2 regions of the Streptomyces sp. NPDC033845 genome follow, and region 2 is predicted to be linked to the other one. Evidence: riboswitches for the same ligand, from Rfam matches in the RefSeq annotation. Region 2 holds a riboswitch; the other holds the start of a gene.
The links. A riboswitch is a leader RNA that binds a small molecule or an ion and turns the genes downstream of it on or off. The one in region 2 is predicted to bind S-adenosylmethionine.
Positions count from the first base shown of each region.

Region 1: another riboswitch for S-adenosylmethionine. It lies ahead of ACZ50K_RS01735 (aminotransferase class V-fold PLP-dependent enzyme); the one in region 2 lies ahead of thrC (threonine synthase).

Region 1 is NZ_JBVIRI010000001.1:374,401-379,272, forward strand. It holds gene ACZ50K_RS01730 (Lrp/AsnC family transcriptional regulator) at 1-190, shown strand, start outside; gene ACZ50K_RS01735 (aminotransferase class V-fold PLP-dependent enzyme) at 255-1,643, opposite strand; SAM riboswitch class IV at 1,854-1,970, opposite strand; gene trpD (anthranilate phosphoribosyltransferase) at 2,053-3,117, opposite strand; gene qcrB (cytochrome bc1 complex cytochrome b subunit) at 3,252-4,872, opposite strand, start outside.
Region 2 is NZ_JBVIRI010000005.1:422,618-427,489, forward strand. It holds gene ACZ50K_RS14200 (cold-shock protein) at 73-276, opposite strand; gene ACZ50K_RS14205 (MoaD/ThiS family protein) at 721-996, opposite strand; gene thrC (threonine synthase) at 1,031-2,332, opposite strand; SAM riboswitch class I at 2,326-2,478, opposite strand; gene ACZ50K_RS14215 (glucosyl-3-phosphoglycerate synthase) at 2,654-3,604, shown strand; gene ACZ50K_RS14220 (alpha,alpha-trehalose-phosphate synthase (UDP-forming)) at 3,707-4,872, shown strand, end outside.

The DNA.
Region 1 (4,872 bases), on a different contig from region 2:
CTACTCGGTCACGGGCACCTACGACCTGATCGCGCTGGTCCGGGTGGCCAAGCACGACGACCTGGCGGACATCATCCCGGGCAGCATCAGCAAGATCGAGGGGGTCGAGGCCACCGACACCCACGTGGCCTTCCGCACCTACTCCCAGCACGACCTGGAAGCGGCCTTCGCCATCGGTCTCGACGCCTGACCCGACGCGCACGGAGGAGCCCCGGCGGGTCGCCCGCCGGGGCTCCTCCGTGTCGCGGGCCGGCTCAGACGGCCGGGACGCAGCGGCCGTCCTGGGTGCGGTACTGCCAGCGGGCGCCGTCCTCGACGAGTTCGCGCACCGCGCGGACGAACCGGTCCACGTGCTCGTCGGGGGTACCGGCGCCGAAGCTGACCCGGATCGCGTTCAGCGAGCGCTCCCCCGGGGCCGCCTCGGGGGCACCGCACTCGCCCTGGGCCTGCGGCTCGCTGCCGAGCAGGGTGCGGACCAGCGGGTGGGCGCAGAACAGGCCGTCGCGGACCCCGATGCCGTACTCGGCGGAGAGCGCGGCGGCGAAGTGCGAGCTGTTCCAGCCGTCCACCACGAAGGAGATGACGCCGACCCGGGGGGCGTCGTCCCCGAAGAGGGACAGCACGCGGACCGCCGGGACGTCGGCGAGGCCCTCGCGGACCTTGGCGATGAGGTGCCGCTCGCGGGCCACCAGGCCCTCGAACCCGGCCTCGGTCAGGGCCTTGCAGGCGGAGGCGATGGAGTAGACCCCGATGACGTTCGGGGAGCCGGCCTCGTGGCGGGCGGCCGTGGTGTGCCACTCGACGTCCACGCCGCCGTCCTCGCGGCGGGCCACCTTGCGGGAGGCGCCGCCGCCCGCGAGGTAGGGCTCGCCCTCCTGGAGCCAGTCGGCCCGGCCGGCGAGCACGCCCGAGCCGAAGGGCGCGTACAGCTTGTGGCCGGAGAAGGCGACCCAGTCCACGTCCAGCTCGCGGACCGACACCGGGTGGTGGGGGGCCAGCTGGGCGGCGTCCAGCACGATCCGGGCGCCGTGCGCGTGGGCGGCCGCGGCCAGCTCCTTCACCGGCCACAGCTCGCCGGTGACGTTGGAGGCGCCGGTGACGCAGACCAGGGCGGGGCCGTACGGGTCGCGGTCGGCGAGGGCCCGCTCCAGGGTGGCGACGGCCTCGGCGGGGGTGCGGGGGGCGTTGAGGTAGGTGACCTCGGCATCGGTCCACGGCAGCAGCGAGGCGTGGTGCTCGGTCTCGAAGACGAAGACCTGGCAGCCGGCCGGCAGCACCGAGGCGAGCAGGTTGAGGGAGTCGGTGGTGGAGCGGGTGAAGACCACCTGGTCGGCGGGCCGGCAGTCGAGGAACTCGGCGACCGTGACCCGGCTCTGCTCGAACAGGTCGGTGGAGAGCTGGGAGAGGTAGCCGGCGCCGCGGTGCACGCTGCCGTAGTAGGGGGCGTAGGCGGCCACGTCGTCCCAGACCCGCTGGAGGGCGGGGGCGCTGGCCGCGTAGTCCAGGGCCGCGTAGGTGACCTCGCCGCCGGTGACCAGGGGCACGGTGACCTCCCGGCCGAGGACCGGCAGCGGCTCGGCACAGGCGGCGGACACGTCGGAGTCGGTGGCGGCGGCGGCAGCGGTGTTCAGGCTCGCGGACATGGCGGTGTCTCCCGGTAGGGCAGGGGCGGAATGGCTTCGACGGCCCGTCGCCGGACACACGGGTGCCGTGTGCGGGGTACGGGTATGGCCTCGACGCGGTGGCCCGACGGGGGCCGTTGCGGAGGGGTGAAGAAAGGGCGCTGGGCGCCTATCGCATTCGCTTGCTCACGGAAGGAGCTCCTCGGAGGACCAGGACCCCTGGTGTCGAGGGATCCGCGCTTGCCGAGGGCCTTGCTGCCCTCGACCTGGTCATCACCCGGGGCACCCCGCCACGGAAGGAGGGTTGCCGGACAGCGAGCCGGGGCCTTGACGCTGTCACTCGTGACCTGGCAAGCATCCTGCCACATGATCGAAGAAACGCAAGACCCCGGTCCGCATGCTGGACCGGGGCCGGCGGGCGAGCGGCGGGTCAGGCGTTGCTGGCCGCCACCCAGCGCCCCAGGGCGGCGCGGGCGGCCCCGGAGTCGATGGACTCGGCGGCCCGGGCGATACCGGCCGCCAGCTGCTCCTCCAGGGTGCCGCTGGTCGGGTCCAGGGCGACCAGGGCGGTGGCCGAGTTCAGCAGGACCGCGTCACGCACCGGACCGGTCTCACCGGCCAGCAGCCGGCGGGCCACATCGGCGTTGTACGAGGCGTCGGCGCCGCGCAGCGCGGACACGTCGACCAGGTCGATCCCCACGTCCCGCGGGTCGAAGGACTGCTCGACGACCTCGCCGCCGCGCACCCACCACACCCGGGAGGTGGCCGTGGTGGTCAGTTCGTCCAGGCCGTCGTCGCCGCGGAACACCAGGGCGGAGGAGCCGCGTTCGGCCAGCACCCCGGCCACGATGGGCGCCATCCGGGCGTCGGCCACACCGGTGGCCTGGGCGCGGACCTTCGCCGGGTTGGTCAGCGGGCCGAGGAAGTTGAAGGTGGTGCGGATGCCGAGTTCCCGGCGGGCGGCCGCCACGTGCCGCAGCGCCGGGTGGAACTTGACGGCGAAGCAGAAGGTGACCCCGGCCTCCTCGGCCACCTCCGCCACCCGGGCGGGGGTGAGGTCCAGGTTGACGCCGAGCTTCTCCAGCACGTCCGAGGCGCCGCTCGCGGAGGACGCGGCCCGGTTGCCGTGCTTGACCACCTTGGCGCCGGTGCCGGCCACCACGATGGAGGACATGGTGGAGATGTTGACGGTCTTGGCGCCGTCCCCGCCGGTGCCGACGATGTCCACCGTCCGGCCGGGCACCTCGATCAGGTTGGCGTGCCGGTACATGGCCTCGACCAGGCCGGTGATCTCGGCCACGGTCTCGCCCTTGCCGCGCAGGGCCACGGCGAAACCGGCGATCTGCGCGTCGGTGGCCTCGCCGCGCATGATCCGGTCCATCGCCCAGGCGGTGTCGGCGGCGGCCAGGTCCTGGCCGTTCAGCAGGGCGTCGAGGACGGACGGCCAGGTCCTGTCCGCCACGCTGTCGCCGCCCGCCGGGGTCACAACGTTCATGGTCCTCGCTCCTGGGTCCACAGTCCGATCGATGGGACACCAGCCTAGCCAGCCGCGGAGGACGGCAAAGAGCCCCGTCCAGACCCTGGACGGGGCTCCTGCCGTGGCGATCAGTTTTCAGCCGGAATCAGGACTCAGTGGTGGCCGTGGCCATCCTGAATCTCCTTGTATTCCTCGATTGTGGGCTTGTCGATCTGAGTGCCCTCACCGTAGAAGCCCTTGCTCAGCTTGGAGCGAAGCTTCTCGGTTCGTGTCACCTTGCGCTCCACGCCGTTCTCGTCGACCGTCGGGCCGAGCTCCAGCGGGCGGTACTGCTCGTGCTGGGTGAGCGTGTGCAGCTGACCCTGCGAGAGCGGCTCGTGGACCTCGACGAACTCACCGTGCGGCAGGCGCTTGATGATGCCGGTCTCCCGACCGTGCAGCACCTTGTCCCGGTCCCGGCGCTGGAGGCCGAGGCAGATCCGCTTGGTGATGACGAAGGCGATGACCGGGCCGACGAAGAAGCCGATCCGGGCGAACCAGGTGATCGAGTTGATCGACAGGTGGAAGAACTGCGCGAACATGTCGTTTCCACCGGCGATCAGCAGGATCACGTACCAGGTGATCCAGGCCACGCCGAACGCGGTGCGCGTCGGGGCGTTGCGCGGGCGGTCCAGGATGTGGTGCTCGCGCTTGTCCCCGGTGACCCAGGACTCGACGAACGGGTACACCGCGATCGCGACCAGCACCAGCGGGAAGATCACCAGCGGGATGAACACGCCCAGGACCAGGGTGTGGCCCCACAGGTTGATCTCCCAGCCCGGCATCGCGCGGATCAGGCCCTCGGAGAAGCCCATGTACCAGTCGGGCTGCGCGCCCGTGGAGACGTGGTCCGGGACGTACGGGCCGAGCGCCCAGATCGGGTTGATCGAGGCGATGCCCGCGATGACCGCGATGACACCGAAGACCAGGAAGAAGAAGCCTCCGGCCTTGGCCATGTAGACCGGGAGCAGCGGCATGCCGACGACGTTCTTGTTCGTCTTGCCGGGGCCCGGGTACTGGGTGTGCTTGTGGTACACGACGAGGATCAGGTGCGCCACGACCAGGCCCAGCATGATGCCGGGGAGCAGCAGGATGTGGATCGAGTAGAACCGTCCGACGAAGTCGTGGCCGGGGAACTCGCCGCCGAAGAGGAAGAACGACAGGTACGTGCCGACGATCGGCACGGACAGGATCGCGCCCTCCATGAAGCGGACACCGGTGCCCGAGAGCAGGTCGTCCGGCAGGGAGTAACCGGTGAAACCGGTGAACATGCCGAGGACCAGCAGCAGGAAGCCGAAGACCCAGTTGACCTCGCGGGGCTTGCGGAACGCGCCGGTGAAGAAGACGCGCATCATGTGCACGAGCATCGCGGCGACGAAGATCAGGGCCGCCCAGTGGTGGATCTGCCGGATGAGCAGACCGCCGCGGACGTCGAAGCTGATGTCCAGGGTCGAGGCGAAGGCCTCGGACATCCGGACGCCCTGCATCGGCACGTACGAGCCGTGGTACACGACCTCGTTCATGCTCGGGTGGAAGAACAGCGTCAGGTACACACCCGTGAGGATGATGATCAGGAAGCTGTAGAGGCAGATCTCACCGAGCATGAAGGACCAGTGGTCCGGGAAGATCTTGCGCATGTTCGCCTTGGCGAGGGTGTAGATGCCCAGGCGGCCGTCCGCCCAGTCCGCTACACGCTCGCCGGCGGGCGCTTTGCGCTCCTTGGTTTCTGTGGCA
Region 2 (4,872 bases):
CGAGGGGCCCGCATCCCCGGTCCGGGATGCGGGCCCCTCGCGTTTCACGTGTGCCGGTGGTCGACGTCCTGGTCAGACAGCGAGTTTGACCATGTCCGCCTGCGGACCCTTCTGGCCCTGCGAGATCTCGAACTCGACCCGCTGACCCTCTTCAAGGGTGCGGTACCCGTCCATCTGGATGGCGCTGTAGTGGACGAACACATCCGCACCACCGTCGACCGCGATGAAGCCGTAGCCCTTCTCCGCGTTGAACCACTTGACGGTGCCCTGAGCCATGCCTAACTCCCCTATTACTGGCCCTTGCGCAGGACCGCACTTCGCGGTCCCGGGTCAGAACTTGCGTCGGAACGCGTCGACCGCGGCTGAATGTATCCGGACCGGAGCTGTCTGCAACAGGTCATTCCGACGAGAAATCTGGACATGCGAATACATTGAAATATAGTGAAAATTTGGCATAGCCCAGGGCAACTTGGACCCGGCGAAACGTATCAATGCCCCATATCACACGCACACATTGGCCCGATGTCGACCATGGGAAGGCCCGGCCATATGCGGCGGGCAAGAACAGCGGAGGGGACTTCCCCAACTCTACCGCGCCCAACCAAGCAGAATTGCCCCCTCCGTTTAGCCGGAGGGGGCAATTCTGGGTTTGCGCGTGTCAGCTACCGAAGTACCCGACGGTACTTACCGACGGGTCGCATCGGATCGGGTCCGGCCGGGTCAGCCGCCGGCGACGGCGGGGATGATCGAGACTCCGGCGCCGTCCGGGGTCGCCGCCTGCAGCCCGCCCTCGAAGCGCACGTCGTCGTCGTTGACGTACACGTTGACGAAGCGGCGCAGCTTGCCCTGGTCGTCCAGGACGCGCGCGGCGATGCCGGGGTGGTCCTTCTCCAGGGACTCGATGACCTCGGCCAGGGTGGCGCCCTCGGCGGGAACCTCGGCCTGGCCACCGGTGTAGGTGCGCAGGATGGTGGGGATGCGGACGTTGACGCTCATGGCGCTACTGCCTTTCCGGGGTGCGGGGGGAGGGTCAGGCCAGGCCGGCGGCGCGGAACGCGTCCAGGCTCGGGCGGATGGTGGCGGTCTGCCCGCTGTCCGCGGCCACCGCCTCCAGGGTCTTCAGGCCGTCGCCGGTGTTCAGGACCACGGTGGTGAGCGCGGGGTCGAGCTGCCCGTTCTCGATCAGCTTCTTCGTCACGCCGACGGTCACGCCGCCCGCGGTCTCGGCGAAGATGCCCTCGGTCTGGGCGAGCAGCTTGATGGCCTCCACCACCTGGGCGTCGTCCACGTCCTCGACGAAGCCGCCGGTGCGGCGGGCGATGTCGAGCACGTACGGGCCGTCGGCCGGGTTGCCGATCGCCAGGGACTTGGCGATGGTGTTCGGCTTCTGCGGGCGGACCACGTCGTGCCCGGCCTTGAAGGCAGTGGACACCGGGGAGCAGCCCTCGGCCTGGGCGCCGAAGATCTTGTACGGGCGGTCCTCGACGAGGCCCAGCCTGATGAGCTCCTGAAGACCCTTGTCGATCTTCGTGAGCTGGGAGCCGGAGGCGATCGGGATCACGATCTGGTCGGGCAGCCGCCAGCCGAGCTGCTCGCAGATCTCGTACGCCAGGGTCTTGGAGCCCTCGCCGTAGTACGGGCGCAGGTTGACGTTGACGAAGCCCCAGCCCTCGCCGAGCGGGTCGCCGATGAGCTCGGAGCAGAAGCGGTTGACGTCGTCGTAGTTGCCCTCGATGCCGACCAGGTCGCCGCCGTAGACACCGGCCATGACCACCTTGCCCTGCTCCAGGTCGTGCGGGATGAACACGCAGGACCGGAAGCCGGCGCGGGCGGCCGCGGCGCCGACGGCGCCGGCCAGGTTGCCGGTGGAGGAGCAGGAGAGGGTGGTGAACCCGAAGGCGCGGGCGGCCTCGACGGCGATGGCGACGACGCGGTCCTTGAAGGAGTGCGTCGGGTTGCCGGAGTCGTCCTTGACGTACAGCTTGCCGGTGATGCCGAGTTCCTTGGCCAGGTTCTCGGCGTCCACCAGCTTGGTGAAGCCGGGGTTCAGGCTGGGCTTGCCGGCCACGTCGGCGGGGACGGGCAGCAGCGGGGCGTAGCGCCAGATGTTGTTGGGTCCGGCCTCGATGGCGGCGCGGAGGGCCTCGGGGTCGCCGACCGGGAGGTCGTACGCCACTTCGAGCGGTCCGAAACACTCGTTACAGGCGAAAATGGGACCGAGGTCGAAGCGGGTGCCGCACTCGCGACAGGAGAGCGCGACGGCGGGTCCGAGATCGACAGAGGTGGCGAGAGTCTGTGCAGAAGCCATGGTGGCGAGGCCCTTTCTCCTCATCTTCCTCGTGGCGCACTTCGCCACGAGACGGATTTGGCACCTTCCCTAGCCGGTGGACCTCGCTGATTGCGGAAATCGCGCGAGAGCCGACTGGAGGGTTGCCGGGGCTTCAACGGGCCGTATCCCTCTGCCCCTCTGGATGAGCGGTATGGCGCCGGGCCGCGCGCTCTGTGGCGCACCCGGGCATTTGTCGGCGAGCACCCCCGGCATGCGGAGGAGCTACGCGTTGTTCAAGACTGTAACCGACGGACCGGGCGGTTGAGACAGGCGTCCGAACCGCGAGATGGATCACATAACGGACGGAACCAGGGAGTGCCGCAGGTGCTGGAAGAGGTGGAGCGCTGGCTGGACCGCCGGTCCCAGGCAGCCGGCGACAGGCCGCTCGACCAGCTGTTCTCCGCGAAACGGGCGGCCGGGACCACGGTCAGCGTGGTGCTGCCGGCCCTGGACGAGGAGGCCACGGTCGGGGAGATCGTGGAGACGATCCGCCGGGATCTGATCGACGGGCTGCCCGTCCCGCTGGTGGACGAACTGGTGGTGGTCGACTCCGGTTCCACCGACCGGACCTCCGAGGTGGCCGCCAAGGCCGGGGCCCGGGTGGTGCACCGGGACGAGATCCTCCCCCGGCTGCCGGCCGTGCCGGGCAAGGGCGAGGTGCTGTGGCGGTCGCTGCTGGCCACCACCGGGGACGTGGTCTGCTTCGTGGACGCGGACCTGCGCGACTTCTCCTCGGTGTTCGTGTCCGGGATCCTGGGCCCGCTGCTGACCGATCCGGAGGTCCAGTTCGTCAAGGCCATGTACGACCGGCCGCTGAGCGGGACGCCGGGGCAGGGCGGCCGGGTGACCGAGCTGGTGGCCCGCCCGCTGCTCAACCTGCACTGGCCGCGGCTGGCGGGTTTCGTCCAGCCGCTGGGGGGCGAGTACGCGGTCCGCCGTTCCCTGCTGGAGCGCCTGCCGTTCCCGGTGGGCTACGGGGTGGAGCTGGGCCTGCTGGTGGACGCCCTGCACACGGTCGGGCTGGACGCCCTCGCCCAGGTCGACGTCGGGGTGCGGCTGCACCGCCACCAGGACGACCAGGCGCTCGGCCGGATGGCCGCCGCGATCTACCGCACCGCGCAGGTCCGGCTGTCCCGCGGCCATCTGGTGCGGCCGGCGCTCACCCAGTTCGAGCGCGGCCCGGAGGGCTTCCTGCCGCACACCCACCCGGTGGACACCGAGGAGCGGCCGCCGATGGCCGAGATCGAGGAGTACGCGGTCCGGCGCGTGGCGTGACCGGGCGTACGGCGGGGCGGACGGCACGGCGGGGCGGGGCAGGGCGCGTGGCGTGACGGGGCCCATGGTTTGAGGGGGACCCGACCGGGCTAGGTGTGCCGCATGTCTTCTCAGGTGCTCGTAGCAGCCAACCGCGGCCCGCTCTCCTACGCCCTCGGGGAGGACGGCGGCCTCACCGCCCGGCGCGGCGGCGGCGGCCTCGTCTCCGGGCTGTCCGCGGCGCTCGCGGACAGCCCCGGGGCCCTGTGGATCTGCGCGGCGCTCTCGGACGCGGACCGGGAGGCGGTCCGCCGGGGGGTGTCCGAGCCCGGCGTGCGGATGCTGGACATCGACCCGGAGGTGTACGACGACGCCTACAACGGCATCGCGAACTCGGTGCTCTGGTTCACCCACCACCACCTCTACGAGATCCCGCGCGAGCCGGTCTTCGACGCGGCCTTCCGCCGCCGCTGGGCCTCCTACACCGCCTACAACCGGGCCTTCGCCGAGGCCCTGGCCGGGGAGGCGGCGGACGGCGCCCGGGTCCTGGTGCAGGACTACCACCTGGCCCTGGTCCCGGGGCTGCTGCGGGAGCTGCGCCCGGACCTGCGGATCGCGCACTTCACGCACACCCCGTGGGCGTCCCCGGAGTTCCTGGACATGCTGCCGGCGGACGTCCGTGCGGAGCTGCTGGCGGGGATGCTGGGGGCGGACCTGCTGGGCTTCCACACGGCCGCCTGGGCGGACTGCTTCCGGGCCTGCGCGGGCCCGGAAACCGGGCGGACCCGGCTGGCGGTGTATCCGCTCGGGGTGGACGGGGACGAGCTGCGGGGGCTGGCGCACCGGCCGGAGGTGGACGGCAGGCTGGCGGCCCTGCGGGCCGAGACGGCCGGGCTGCGGACGATCGTGCGGGTGGACCGCACCGAGCTGTCGAAGAACATCCTGCGCGGCCTGCTGGCCTACCGGGAGCTGCTGGCGACCCGCCCCGAGTGGCGCGGCCGGGTGGTGCACCTGGCGTCGGCGTACCCCTCGCGGCAGGACCTGGCGGTGTACCGGGCGTACACGGAGTCGGTGCGGGAGCTGGCCGAGGAGGTCAACGCGGAGTTCGGGACGGCGGGCTGGCGGCCGGTGCTGGTCTCGGTCCAGGACGACTTCGCCCGCTCGCTGGCGGCCTACCGGATGGCGGACGTGGCCCTGGTGAATCCGGTGCGGGACGGCATGAACCTGGTGGCCAAGGAGATCCCGGTGGTCTCGGAGGCCGGCTGTGCGCTGGTGCTGTCGACCGGGGC